DNA from 3 places in the Bradyrhizobium sp. OAE829 genome. Region 2 is predicted to be linked to each of the others. Evidence: predicted binding sites of a transcription regulator. Region 2 holds the regulator's gene; each other region holds the start of a gene.
What was found. The regulator PhoB, encoded in region 2, activates phosphate uptake and scavenging genes when phosphate is short. The targets are predictions, from matches to a motif close to TGTCATNNANCTGTCAT.
Positions count from the first base shown of each region.

Region 1 (4,645 bases), 2.8 Mb from region 2:
TCGGCGGCTTCGACGCGCCACGGCTTGTGGGCGACGCCGCCGAGCGCGACGCGCCCGCTTCCGTCGCGCTGCACGATGGCGGCGACCGAGACCAGGGCGAACGCATAGGACGCGCGGTCACGCACCTTGCGATAGATTTGCTTGCCGCCTACGGGTTTTGGCAACGTCACGGCGGTGATCAGTTCGCCCGGCGCCAGCGTGGTCTCGATCTCAGGCGTATTGCCGGGCAGCCGGTGGAATTCCGCGATCGGAATTTTCCGCGCGGCTCCATCGGGCTGAATGGTTTCCACCGTGGCGTCGAGCGCGCGCATGGCGACCGCCATGTCGCTCGGATGGGTCGCGATGCACGCTTCGCTGGCGCCGATCACGGCATGCTGACGGCTGAAGCCGCCGATCGCCGAACAGCCGCTGCCGGGCTGGCGTTTGTTGCAGGGTTGGTTGGTGTCGTAAAAATAGGGGCAGCGGGTCCGCTGCAGCAGATTGCCCGCGGTCGTCGCCTTGTTGCGCAACTGGCCCGAAGCGCCGGCGAGCAGCGCGCGCGACAGCACACCATAATCGCGCCGCACCCGTTCGTGCGCGGCAAGATCGGTGTTGCGCACCAGCGCGCCCACCCGCAGTCCGCCATCGGCGGTCGGCTCGATCTTGTCGAGCCCGAGATGGTTGACGTCGATCAGATGCGCCGGCGTCTCGATTTCGAGCTTCATCAGGTCGAGCAGGTTGGTACCACCAGCGATGAATTTGGCGCCCTGCTGGCGTGCCGCCGCGGCGGCGGCCTCGGCCGGCGAATTGGCGCGCTCATAGGTAAAGGATCTCATGCCTGTCTCCCGGCGACTTCGCTGATGGCTTCGGCGATGTTGGAATAGGCGCCGCAGCGGCAGATGTTGCCGCTCATGCGCTCGCGCAATTCGGCATTGGAGAGCTGCGGGACTGCGTTCAGATCGGCGCTGACGTGGCTGGGGATGCCGGCCTTGATCTCGTCGAGCACGGCCACCGCCGAGCAGATCTGCCCGGGCGTGCAATAGCCGCATTGATAGCCGTCATGCCTGACGAAGGCCGCCTGCATCGGGTGCATGTTCTCCGGGGTGCCAAGGCCCTCGATGGTAGTGACGCTCTCGCCCTCATGCATCACAGCCAGCGTCAGGCATGAATTGATCCGGCGCCCGCCGACGATCACGGTGCACGCGCCGCACTGGCCGTGATCGCAGCCCTTCTTGGTACCGGTGAAATGCAAATTCTCGCGCAACGCATCGAGCAGCGTGGTCCGCGTATCGACCTCGAGCTCGCGCATCTTGCCGTTCAGGTTGAACGACACTTTCGACATCACCGGGGCTCCGGAAACCGCAGGCTTCAGGGCGATCTCGGCCTTGGCCACAAAGGTCGACGTCGTCACCCCGAGGGCCGGCGCCGTGAGAGAAGCGGCGCCGACCACCAACAGGTCGCGCCGAGAGAATCTGAAATCACCGGGGCTTCGCATGCCATCAATCCTTTTTGCCGCTTCGCTCGATGTGCCCCGCCGCGGTGACTAACGCCGATCGTGATCCGGGGTTGCGCGCGGCCGACATCGCGCAGGTCACGACCGCGTGCCTTCAGGGATTTAACGGGTGCAACGCCGCCGGATTAGGCCTAATAATCGGCATGGACTTATGAAACAGGCTCATGAATGCTCGGCAAAAACACCAACGACCTCATGGCGTTCCTGGCCGTGGCGCGCGAACGCAGCTTTACGCGGGCGGCAGCACAGCTCGGGGTTTCGCAATCGGCGCTCAGTCACACCATTCGAGGACTGGAAGAGCGGCTCGGCTTGCGGTTGTTGACCCGCACCACCCGCAGCGTGGCAACGACCGAGGCCGGAGAGCGGCTGGTTCGGACGGTGGGCCCCAAGTTCGAGCAAATCGACTCCGAACTATCAGCGCTCACCGAGCTACGGGAAAAACCCGCCGGTACCATCCGGATCACGGCCGGCGAGCATGCGGCCCTGGCGGTACTCTGGCCTGCCTTGACAAGGCTGCTGCCGCGTTACCCCGACATCAAGGTCGAGCTGACCATCGATTACGGCCTGACCGACATCGTCGCGGAGCGATACGACGCCGGCGTTCGTCTCGGCGAGCAAGTGGCCAAGGACATGATCGCCGTGCGGATCGGACCGGACTTCTGCATGACCGTGGTTGGCTCGCCCGCTTATTTCGAACGAAAACCGAAGCCGAAGCAGCCGCAGGATCTTACGGCGCACGACTGCATCACCGTCCGCCTGCCGACATCAGGTGGAATCTACGCCTGGGAATTCGAGAAACGCGGCCGCGAAGTCAAGGTGCGCGTCGACGGGCAGCTGGTGTTCAACAGCATCCCGCTCCGGCTGAGCGCGGTACTGGCGGGACACGGCCTCGCCTATCTCCCCGAGGACCAGGTCAAGAGGCATCTCGCCGACGGCCGTCTGATCCGCGTGCTCGACGACTGGTGCGCGCCGTTTTCCGGCTATCACCTCTATTACCCGAGCCGCCGGCAGCCCACGCCGGCGTTTGCAGTGCTGGTGGAGGCGCTGCGATACCGGGGGTGATGGGCAGCCCCTCGATCGAGCGGCAGGTTTCGGGCGGGCGGGCCGGAACCCATTTGTCATCCAGATGTCATCGAATGCCCCAACAGCTTGTTGGACACACATTCGAGGGCACCGATGGACTATTTCCGACGCTTCACCTTTCTGTTCGCCGCACCGGTCTTTGATACCGACGATCTCGAAGGCCTCCGTTTCAACCAGATCATCACCGAGATCGAGCGGTCCGGCTTTGAAGTGGTCCGGGCGCGCAAGCTCGAGGATGCGGAAATCCAGGTGCAGACCGACGCCGCGATCGGCTGCATGGTGGTCGACTGGGGCAAAAAGGGCCTCGAGGGCAAGACCATGGCCCTGATCAATCTGATGCGGCGGCGCGGCCTCGATTTTCCGATCATCCTCCTGATCCGCCGCAAGCGGTTCGAGGACCTGCCGGTCGAGGTGCTGGATTTCATCGACGGCTACGTGTTCCTGTCCGAGGAAACGCCGCCCTTCATCGCCAAGAACCTGATCAGCCGCCTGAAGCAATATGCCGAAACCCTGAAGACGCCGTTCTTCGGTGCGCTGGTCGACTATGCCGAAGAGGGCAACCAGCTATGGACCTGCCCGGGCCACAATGGCGGCGTGTTTTACAGCCGCAGCCCGATCGGCCGGGTGTTCGTCGAACATCTCGGCGAAGCGGTCTTTCGCGATGACCTCGACAATTCCGTGCTCGACCTCGGCGATCTCCTCACTCACGAAGGCCCGGCGCTGAAGGCGCAAAAGGAAGCGGCGCAAATCTTCGGCGCCGAAAAGACCTATTTCGTGCTCAACGGCACCTCGACCTCCAACAAGGTGGTGCTGGGCGCGCTGGTCACCGACGGCGACCTCGTGTTGTTCGACCGCAACAACCACAAGGCGGCGCATCATGGCGCGCTGATGATGGCCGGCGGCATTCCGGTTTACATCCCCACCGTTCGCAACGCCTGGGGCTTGATCGGCCCGATGCGCTGGGACGCGATCGACGAGACGAGTTTGCGCGAACGCATCCGCAGCCATCCGCTGGTCAAGGATCCGGAAGCCTGGCGCAAGCCGCGCCCGTTCCGGGTGGCCGTCGTCGAGCAGTGCACCTATGACGGCACGATCCACAGTGCGGAGATGATCCTGAAGGCGATCGGCCATCTCTGCGATTACATCCTGTTCGACGAGGCCTGGGCCGGCTTCATGAAGTTTCATCCGCTCTATGCCGGACGTTTCGCGATGGGATTGTCCGGTCTCGGCCCCGACGCGCCCGGCATCATCGCGACCCAGTCGACCCACAAACAGCTGGCGAGCTTCTCGCAGGCCTCGCAGATCCATATCAAGGACCGCCACATCACCGGCCAGAAGCGCCGCATCGAACACCGGCGCTTCAACGAAAGCTTCATGCAGCACGCATCGACCTCGCCGTTCTATCCGATCTTCGCCTCGCTCGATGTCGGCGCGCAGATGATGAAGGGCCGCTCCGGCGAGGTGCTGTGGGACGACACGATCCGGCTCGGCATCGAACTGCGCAAGAAGATGCGCGCGGTCCGCCGCGAGTTCGAGGAGAAGGAAGCGCGGCCCGAGCGCCGCTGGTTCTTCGAGCCGTTCGTGCCCGACCGTGTCGCGATCCCGGACGCCTCGCGCGAGGGCGCCGTGCACAATGTGGCCTGGGAGACCATCTCAACCGACATGCTGGTCACCGACCCCACCTATTGGCAGCTTTCGCCGGACCAGCTTTGGCACGGATTCCCCGATCTGACCGCGGGGTTCGCCATGACCGACCCCAACAAGCTGACGGTGCTGACCCCCGGCTTCGACCATGCCACCGGCCGCTATGCCGAGCACGGCATCCCCGCGCCCGTCGTGGCGCAATATTTGCGCGAAAACCGCATCGTGGCGGAAAAGAACGACCTCAACTCGCTGCTGTTCCTGCTCACCCCCGGCGTCGAGGCCAGCAAGGCCGGCACGCTGATCTCTGGTCTCGTTGCCTTCAAGAAGCTGCACGACGACAACGCGCTGCTGGAAGAGGTGATCCCGGAATTCTACCAGCGCCGGCCGAAACGCTATGCCGGCGTGCGCTTACGCGATCTCTGCGCC
Region 1 covers NZ_JBEPOE010000001.1:6,517,488-6,522,132, reverse strand. The annotation lists gene ABIE49_RS31390 (FAD binding domain-containing protein) at 1-815, opposite strand, end outside; gene paoA (aldehyde dehydrogenase iron-sulfur subunit PaoA) at 812-1,474, opposite strand; gene ABIE49_RS31380 (LysR family transcriptional regulator) at 1,661-2,554, shown strand; gene ABIE49_RS31375 (Orn/Lys/Arg family decarboxylase) at 2,669-4,645, shown strand, end outside.
Region 1: the regulator PhoB is predicted to act here: its motif matches at 2,609-2,625, upstream of ABIE49_RS31375 (Orn/Lys/Arg family decarboxylase).

Region 2 (4,645 bases):
TGATCCCCTACACAAGGGTCGGCGTGATCGGCGGCGTGATGCTGGCGCTCGGACGCGCGCTCGGCGAGACCATGGCGGTCACCTTCATCATCGGCAATTCGTTCAAGATCTCGTCCTCGATCTTCGCGCCGGGCACCACGATCTCGGCGGCGATCGCATCCGAATTCGCCGAGAGCGACGGCCTGCACCAGTCCGGCCTGATCCTGCTCGGCCTGCTCCTGTTCGTGCTGACGTTCTTCGTGCTGTCGGCCGCCCGGCTGATGCTGATGCGGCTGGAAAAGAAGGCGGGGAGCTGAGCCATGAACCCGATTTACGCCTCCCGCCGCCGCAACGACATCATCATCCGCGGCCTCTGCGTCGGCGCCGCTTTGTTCGGCGTGACCTGGCTCGCGCTGATCCTGTTCACGCTGTTCTATAACGGCCTGGCCGGCCTCAACCTGGCCGTCTTCACCCAGGACACGCCGCCGCCCGGCTCGACCGATGGCGGTCTGCGCAACGCCATCATCGGCTCGATCATCATGACCGTGATCGGGGTCGGCATCGGCGCGCCGCTCGGCATGCTGGCTGGAACGTATCTCGCCGAATACGGCAAGCATGACCGGCTCACCTCGCTGATCCGCTTCATCAACGACATCCTGCTCAGCGCGCCCTCGATCATCATCGGCCTGTTCGTCTACGGCGCCATCGTGGTGCCGATGGGCGGCTTCTCGGCCTTTGCCGGCTGCCTGGCGCTGGCCGTGATCGTGATCCCCGTGGTGGTCCGCACCACCGAGGACATGCTCGGCCTGGTGCCCAATCCGCTGCGCGAAGCGGCGTCCGCCCTCGGCCTGCCGCGCTCGCTGGTGATCAAGCGCATCGCCTATCGCGCCGCGCGAAGCGGCCTCATCACCGGCGTGCTGCTCGCCACCGCCCGTGTCGCCGGCGAAACCGCGCCGCTGCTGTTCACCGCGCTGTCGAACCAGTTCTTCAGCCTGGACCTCACCAAGACGATGGCGAACCTGCCGGTCACCATCAACAACTTCGTGCAGAGCCCCTACGAATACTGGAAGCAGCTCGCCTGGAGCGGGGCGCTGCTCATCACCCTGACCGTACTCGCCCTGAATATTGGCGCGCGCATCCTTGGCGCCGAGAGGACCGCAAAATGAACGATCTTTCCGTATCCGTGAGTGCTGCGAACGGACCTGTTCCGCAGGTCGCCTTGCCCGACGCGCCGCCGAAAGTGACCGCGCGCGGCCTGAACTTCTACTATGGCGAGCACCATGCGCTGAAGAACATCAACCTCACGCTCGGCACCCACCGCGTCACCGCCTTCATCGGGCCGTCCGGCTGCGGCAAGTCCACGCTGCTGCGGATCTTCAACCGGATGTACGACCTCTATCCGGGCCAGAAGGCGACCGGGCAATTGATGCTCGACCAGACCAACATCCTCGACCCCAAGCTTGATCTCAATCTGCTGCGCGCCCGGGTCGGCATGGTGTTCCAGAAGCCGACGCCGTTTCCGATGACGATCTACGAAAACATCGCCTTCGGCATCCGCCTTTATGAGAAGATCTCGAAATCCGAGATGGACGGCCGCGTCGAAAAGGCGTTGCGTGGCGGTGCGCTGTGGAACGAGGTCAAGGACAAGCTGAATGCGTCGGGCCTCAGCCTGTCCGGCGGCCAGCAGCAGCGGCTCTGCATCGCGCGCACCGTGGCGGTGCGCCCTGAAGTGATCCTGTTCGACGAGCCCTGCTCGGCGCTGGACCCGATTTCGACCGCCAAGGTCGAGGAACTGATCCAGGAATTGTCGGAGGACTACACCATCGCCATCGTGACCCATAACATGCAGCAGGCGGCGCGCGTCTCGGACAAGACCGCCTTCATGTATCTCGGTGAACTGGTCGAGTTCGACGACACCAACAAGATTTTCACCTCGCCGAGCGATCGACGCACCCAGGATTACATTACCGGCCGGTTCGGCTAAGCGCACATCGCGAGGAGAAGACAATGGCTTCAGAACATACCGCGAAGGCGTTCGACAGCGATCTTCAGGAATTGACCCGTCTGGTCGCCGAAATGGGCGGCCTTGCCGAACGCATGATCACCGAATCCGTCGATGCCTTGATCCGGCGCGATGTCGCGCTCGGAAAACGCGTCGTCGCCTCCGACGTCGAGATCGACCGCCTGCAGCACCTCATCGAGGAACGCGCGGTGCTGACGATTGCCCGCCGCCAGCCGATGGCCATCGACCTGCGCGAGATCGTCGGTGCCATGCGGGTGGCCACCGATCTGGAGCGGATCGGCGACCTCGCCAAGAACATGGGCAAGCGCGTCGCGGCGCTGGAGAACGATTTCCAGCCGCTGAAATTGATCCGCGGTCTCGAACACATGACCGATCTGGTGCAGTCGCAGGTCAAGTCCGTGCTCGACGCCTACGCGTCGCACGACCTGCCGGCGGCGATGGCGGTCTGGAAGGGCGACGAGGAAGTCGACGCCATCTGCACCTCGCTGTTCCGCGAGCTCCTGACCTACATGATGGAAGATCCGCGCAACATCTCGTTTTGCATCCATCTGATGTTCTGCGCCAAGAACATCGAACGGATCGGCGACCATGCCACCAACATCGCCGAGACCGTGTTCTACATGATCGAAGGCCAGCAGATCCTCGACAAGCGCCCGAAGGGCGACATGACCAATTTCGCCACCACGGTGCCAGGAAACTAGAAGCGAAACTAGAAGCGGAACTGGAAGCGGAAGACGTTCGCGTAACAAACCGCGTCAAAATCGGATATCAAGAGGCTGACATAGATGAACGCACGCATTCTGGTGGTTGAAGACGAGGAAGCGCTCACCACGCTTTTGCGCTACAACCTCGATGCCGAAGGCTATGAGGTCGAAACCGTCGCCCGCGGTGACGACGCCGATACGAGGCTGAAGGAGCGGGTGCCCGACCTGATCGTGCTGGACTGGATGCTGCCGGGCCTGTCCGGCATCGAACTGTGCCGCCGCTTGCGGGCGCGGCCGGAGACCAAGGCGCTGCCGATCATCATGCTGACCGCGCGCGGCGAGGAAAGCGAGCGGGTGCGGGGGCTGGCGACCGGCGCCGACGACTACATCGTAAAACCCTTTTCGGTGCCGGAGCTGCTGGCGCGGGTGAAGGGCCTGTTGCGGCGGGCGAGCCCGGAGCGGCTGGCCACCGTGCTGACCTATGGCGATATCGAACTCGACCGCGAGAAGCGCCGCGTCGCGCGCTCGGGCCGTCCGATCGATCTCGGCCCGACCGAATATCGCCTGCTGGAGTTTTTCCTGGAACATCCCGGCCGCGTGTTCAGCCGCGAGCAACTGCTCGACAGCGTCTGGGGCCGCGACATCTATATCGACGAACGTACCGTCGACGTCCATATCGGCCGCCTGCGCAAACTGCTCAACCCCGGCCGCGAACAGGACCCGATCCGCACCGTGCGCGGCGCCGGCTACGCGCTGGATGATCGGTTCGCGAAGGTGGAGTAGCCAATACTCTATCGTCGTCCCTGCGAACGCAGGGATCCATAACCACCGATCTCATTTTTTGAAATGAGCTGGAGCTCCAGCCAGGCATAACCACGAACCCCTGTGGTTATGGGTCCCGGCGTTCGCCGGGACGACAGCGATGTTTTCCGCGTAGCTTCCGCGCAGCCCTTACCTTGTCGGCTTCGGTGCCGGGCGGCGGCGATCGGAGGCCGGCTGATAGGCGATGCGCGAGTGATGTGCGCAATAGGGCAGGCTGGTGAGCGCCTTGCCGCCGCAGAAAAAGAATTCCGAGCTGGAGGGATCGCCGATCGGCCAGTGGCAGGTGGCCTCGTTCAGTTCGAGCAGCGTCAGCCGCTGGCTCATCGGCACCACATTGTCGTAGGCGACCGGATCCGGCTCCATCTCCACCTCGAAGGCGTGGGCCAGCGCGGTATTGCCGCGCGACACCGGGCGCGCCACCCGCATCATCTGCTGGGCGGGGCGCGCCTTGCGCTGACGCGGCGCGGCCGAGGAGGGGCTCTTGGCACGGCCGGAAAGACCCAGCCGATGCACTTTGCCGATCACTGCATTTCGCGTCACATTCCCGAGTTCCGCGGCGATCTGGCTGGCGGAAAGTCCGCCCTCCCAGAGCTTTTTAAGCTGCTCGACGCGCTCGTCGGACCAGGTCAATACCGTCATCGCATTCTTCCCTTCGCACAGAGCCGGCCAAACCGGGGGCAGCGCTGGCGATGCCAATTCTCAAAAATCCCAGCGGGCAGAATCCCTTAGCCCTCGCCGGGCGCAAAAAAGCCGCCCGAACGTTTACGCCTTACAAAATGGACTCTAGGGGTCAGTACTTCCGCACGAGATGTCGTACCCGACAGCCCAGACGCTACAATATGGCGGGACTCTGGCGCAAGAGTCCGCGTCCGTGCGTCCACATGTTCCGGTATTTATGCATTGTAATTGGAGTTTTCCACGGCACCGGAATGCTACGGATTGCTTTATCCTGCACTGCAGGAAAGCCCTTTTTAGGCGTGTTGACACGGTCCAAAGCCAGCATAGAATGCCTGTCACGTGCCGCCCCGAAAAGGCGGCACGTTTTGTTTTCGCAAGACCGGCTGTGCCGCGTTCGCACCAATGCACGCTATGTGGCCGGTCTCTAACCGTCAGTGAT
Region 2 covers NZ_JBEPOE010000001.1:3,669,287-3,673,931, reverse strand. The annotation lists gene pstC (phosphate ABC transporter permease subunit PstC) at 1-296, shown strand, start outside; gene pstA (phosphate ABC transporter permease PstA) at 300-1,145, shown strand; gene pstB (phosphate ABC transporter ATP-binding protein PstB) at 1,142-1,963, shown strand; gene phoU (phosphate signaling complex protein PhoU) at 1,987-2,703, shown strand; gene phoB (phosphate regulon transcriptional regulator PhoB) at 2,788-3,489, shown strand; gene ABIE49_RS18000 (GcrA family cell cycle regulator) at 3,658-4,167, opposite strand.

Region 3 (4,645 bases), 3.4 Mb from region 2:
TGCTCAACGACGCTTATCGTGCGGCGGTGGCGCGCAAGCGGCTGCGGATGACGCTGGCAACGGCGGTATTCTTTGCGGTTCTCGTCATCGCCGCGATCGGCGCCGAGGTGAATCCGGTCACGTTCGTCAACAAGATCGGAAATTTCGCCAGCTACTTCGACCGCATCGGCACGCTGGAGAGCGGCGCGCGGGTCTGGTCCGATATCGGCGAGTGGTTCTGGGGCTGGAAAAAATGGCTGGCGCTGCTCGGCGAGACCGTCCTGATCAGTTATGTCGGTACCCTGGCCGGAGCGATCCTCGCTTTTGGGCTCAATTTTCTCGCCGCTGAAAATACCTCGCCGGCGCCGTGGCTGCGGTTTACGATTCGACGCCTGATGGAGTTCTGCCGTACCGTTCCGGACATCGTGTTCGCGCTGATCTTCGTGATTGCGTTCGGTCTCGGGCCGATGGCCGGGGTTATCGCCATCATGATCCATTCGGTTGGCGCGCTAGGAAAACTGTATTCCGAAATCGTCGAGAACATCGACATGAAGCCGGTCGAGGGGGTGCGATCGACCGGTGCGAGCTGGATATCGTGCATACGCTTTGCGGTCGTGCCGCAGGTCGCGGCGGGTTTTGCCAGCTACACGTTGCTGCGCTTTGAGATCAATGTGCGCGGCGCTTCGGTGATGGGTTTCGTCGGCGCCGGCGGCATTGGCCAGGAACTCGTCGTCGCCGTCAGGAAATTCTTTTATTCCGACGTCAGCGCGATCCTGCTGATGATCATTGTCACCGTGTTCCTGATCGATATCGGCACCGGATGGGCGCGCGGGCGGCTGTTCGGCAAGGAGGCACGGTCATGACACGGTTGCTGGCACCGGACTCCGGGGATTTGCGCGGCCGCTATCCCGAAGTCTTCGACCGGCCGGCTTCCTCCCGTCTCGCGATCCCCGCGATGCTGCTCGCTGCATTCGGGATCTTCGTGTTCGGGCTGGTCGAGCTGGAGTTTTCGCCGGCGCGGATGCTGGCCGGGTTGAGCCAGCTCGGCTGGATCACGATGATGATGATCCCGCCCGATCCCGGCGGTTCGCTCCCGGTCTATCTCGTTGCGCTCGGTGAAACCCTGTCGATCGCGATGCTGGGTACGACCCTTGCCGCGTTGCTCGCGCTGCCGGTCAGTCTGCTCGCTGCAAGGAATATCGTTCCGTCGGGTATCTTCCGCTTCCCGGTTCGACGCTTTCTCGATTCGATCCGCGGCGTCGACACGCTGATCTGGGCGCTGGTCTGGATCAACGTCGTCGGCCTCGGGCCCTTCGCCGGCGTGCTGGCGATTGCGGTGGCGGACTTTGGTGCGTTCGGCAAATTGTTCTCCGAAGCGATCGAGGCCGCCGACAAGAAGCAGGTCGAGGGCATCCGGGCCTCCGGCGGCAATGCGCTGCACGAAATACGGTTTGGGCTGATGCCGCAAGTGCTGCCCGTGATCGCAGGGCAGGTGCTCTATTTCATCGAGTCGAACACCCGCTCGGCGACCATCATCGGCATCGTCGGCGCCGGCGGCATTGGATTGCAGCTGGCCGAGCAGATCCGGGTGCTGGAATGGCAGAAGGTGTCGTTCCTGATCCTGATGATCCTGGTCGCGGTGGCCGCGATCGACTGGATTTCCAGCAAGCTGCGGTTTGCGATTATAGGCAAGCGCGCGGTGGCTTGATGGCGGTGCGTAGGGTGGGCAAAGGCGCTCTTGCGCCGTGCCCACCATTCTTGTCTCGGATGCTGAGAGGTGGGCACGCTTCGCTTTGCCCACCCTACAAGCTAACCGGTCAATCGCTCTCCACCAGGAACTCGACGCGTTCGGCGGCAAAGCGCGAGCGCTTGGTCACGATCGGCGTGCCGTCGGGATCGACGTCGGTGCTGTCGACCACCAACACCGGACGGCCCAGCGCAAGATCAAGCCGTGCGGCGTCGCTGGCGTCGGCTATGGCGGCAGTGATCCGGGTGGAAGACCTGCGGTAATCGCGGATGCCGTAATGTGCGACCAGCTTGGTCATCGAGCGCACGCTGGCGAAGACCTGTCCCGCGTCAGGGAAGCGCTCGGCGGAGAGCCATGAGGTGCTGACGCAGATTGGCGTCCGGTCGGCCAGCCGCAGCGCTTCGATCCGGACCAAGGGTGCGCCCGTCTTCAGTCCGAGTTCCCGCGCCAGTTCACGTGTAGCGACATCGTCGGACGCTTCGATCAACTGGCCACGCGGTTCGTGGCCGCCGGCGCCGACGATTTCGGAAAACCGCGTCCGCGAGCGCAGTGGATAGGCGAGGCGCTGGGTCTCGACATAAGTGCCGCTGCCGCGCTCGGCGCGCACCAGCCCGCGTTCGGCGAGCGTCGCCAGCGCCCGGCGCACGGTATGGCGGTTGACCCGATAGGTCTCGGCGATCTCCATCTCGCCCGGCAGCTTTTCACCCGCGGCGAAGCGGCCCTCGGCAATGCCGCGCTCGATCCCGTCGGCGACTTGCCGCCACAACGCCACACCGGTGGCCGCATCCTGCATGCTCATGGTGTGAATATATCCGGGACGGTCATCCGAAAAAACAACCCTGTTGTCACCAAACAGTCATGGCGTTTGATTATGAAGTTGTCTATTAGCATAGACAACTTGATTCCGGCAAGGTGGATATGACGGCAACCGAGAACGACAAGCAGGCGCAGCGCAAGGCAGTCATGGCGGTGCTGGCGCACTCCGATCCATCAGAGATATCCTGCCGTCTGGCAGCGATCACGCTGCCTGATCACGAAAATCTGCGCGAGCCGGAGAACGGCCTCGTGATGGTGCGCGGCCGTATCGGCGGCGACGGCTCCGCCTTCAACCTCGGCGAGGCCACGGTATCGCGTGCGGCGGTGCGGCTTTCGACCGGCGAAGTTGGCTTCGGCTACACGCTCGGCCGCGACCGGGAAAAAGCGCGGATGATCGCGCTGTGCGACGCCATGGTGCAGTCGGATGAGTTCGCCGGCCTCGTCGAGACAAAGGTGATCGCGCCGCTGCGCGCGGCAATGACCGCCACGCGGAACCGCAAGGCGGCGGAAGCCGCGGCGACGCGGGTCGATTTCTACACCTTGGTGCGGGGTGAGGGCTGATGACGACGGTTGCCGAACTGCCCGCAGGATTTGCCGACAAGGTGTTGTCGGCGCAATCGACCTTCCGCTCGGTGATGGATGCGATGGCGCGTCCCGGCAGCGTGCAGCGCATTGCGGCCGTCGCCGGCACGCCCGCCGCCATGATGCGCGGCACCGCGGCCATTGCGCTGACCCTGTTCGACCATGATACGCCGATCTGGCTCGACAGCCGGATGTCGGCAACGACGGACGTTGCCAAATGGCTCAAATTCCACACCAGCGCGCCTGTGATCGCGGATTCTTCGATCAGCAGCTTTGCCCTGATCGGCGGCCCCCGCGAGCTTCCGGCGCTCGATCGGTTTGCGTTCGGCAGCAATGAATACCCGGATCGTTCGACGACATTGATCCTGCAGGTCGACAGCCTGATGCAGGGGCCCGCCCTCGAACTGCGGGGCTCCGGCATCGACGGCACTGCGATCCTGCAGGCCGCGATCCAGCCGCACGATCTGTTCGAACGGCTCGCAGTCAACGTGGCGCTGTTTCCGCGCGGCATCGATGTCGTGCTGGTCCATGACGATGCGATTGTCGCGATACCGCGCACCACGCGGCTGGTCGCGAGGGGAGGCTAGTTATGTACGTTGCCGTCAAGGGAGGCGAACGCGCCATCGAGAACGCCCATCGGCTGCTGGCGCATGAGCGGCGCGGCGACCGTGACGTTCCCGAGGTCTCGCTGTCGCAGATCTCCGAGCAGTTGTCGCTCGGCGTCGACCGCGTCATGACCGAGGGCTCGCTGTACGATCGCGAGCTCGCGGCGCTCGCGATCAAGCAGGCGCGCGGCGACATGATCGAGGCGATCTTCCTGGTCCGCGCGTTCCGCGCCACCCTGCCGCGCTTCGGCGCCACCGAGCCGGTGGATACCGGCGCGATGCAGGTGCGGCGGCGGATTTCCTCGACCTTCAAGGACATTCCGGGCGGACAAATTCTCGGGCCGACGTTCGATTATACCCATCGTTTGCTGGACCCACAGCTTGCCGAGGGGTTTTCTCCGGAAACGCCGGAGATGAGCGAAGCCTCGCTCGCGGCGACGCCGCGCGTGACCGACATTCTTGGCCGGGACGGCCTGATCGAGCCGTCGCCGGCAGCGGATCCGGAGACGCCGGTCGGCGACCTCACGCGCGAGCCGCTCAGCTTCCCGGCGGACCGTGACCTGCGCCTGCAGAACCTGGCGCGCGCCGACGAAGGCTTTCTGCTGGCGCTTGGCTATTCCTCGCAGCGCGGTTACGGCCGCAACCATCCGTTTGCCGGCGAAATCCGCTTCGGCGAAGTCGAGATCGAATTCATGGCCGAGGACGTCGGCTTCGCCGTGCCGCTCGGCGAGATCGCGATGACCGAATGCCAGATGGTCAACCAGTTCAAGGGCTCGGCCACCGAAGCCCCGTGTTTTACGCGCGGCTATGGGCTGGCGTTCGGGCAGAGCGAGCGCAAAACCATGTCGATGGCGCTGGTCGACCGCACGCTGCGCGCCCGCGAACTCGGCGAGGAAGTGATCGCCCCGGCCCAGGA
Region 3 covers NZ_JBEPOE010000001.1:281,758-286,402, reverse strand. The annotation lists gene phnE (phosphonate ABC transporter, permease protein PhnE) at 1-842, shown strand, start outside; gene phnE (phosphonate ABC transporter, permease protein PhnE) at 839-1,687, shown strand; gene phnF (phosphonate metabolism transcriptional regulator PhnF) at 1,797-2,525, opposite strand; gene phnG (phosphonate C-P lyase system protein PhnG) at 2,645-3,103, shown strand; gene phnH (phosphonate C-P lyase system protein PhnH) at 3,103-3,711, shown strand; gene ABIE49_RS01120 (carbon-phosphorus lyase complex subunit) at 3,714-4,645, shown strand, end outside.
Region 3: the regulator PhoB is predicted to act here: its motif matches at 2,570-2,586, upstream of phnG (phosphonate C-P lyase system protein PhnG).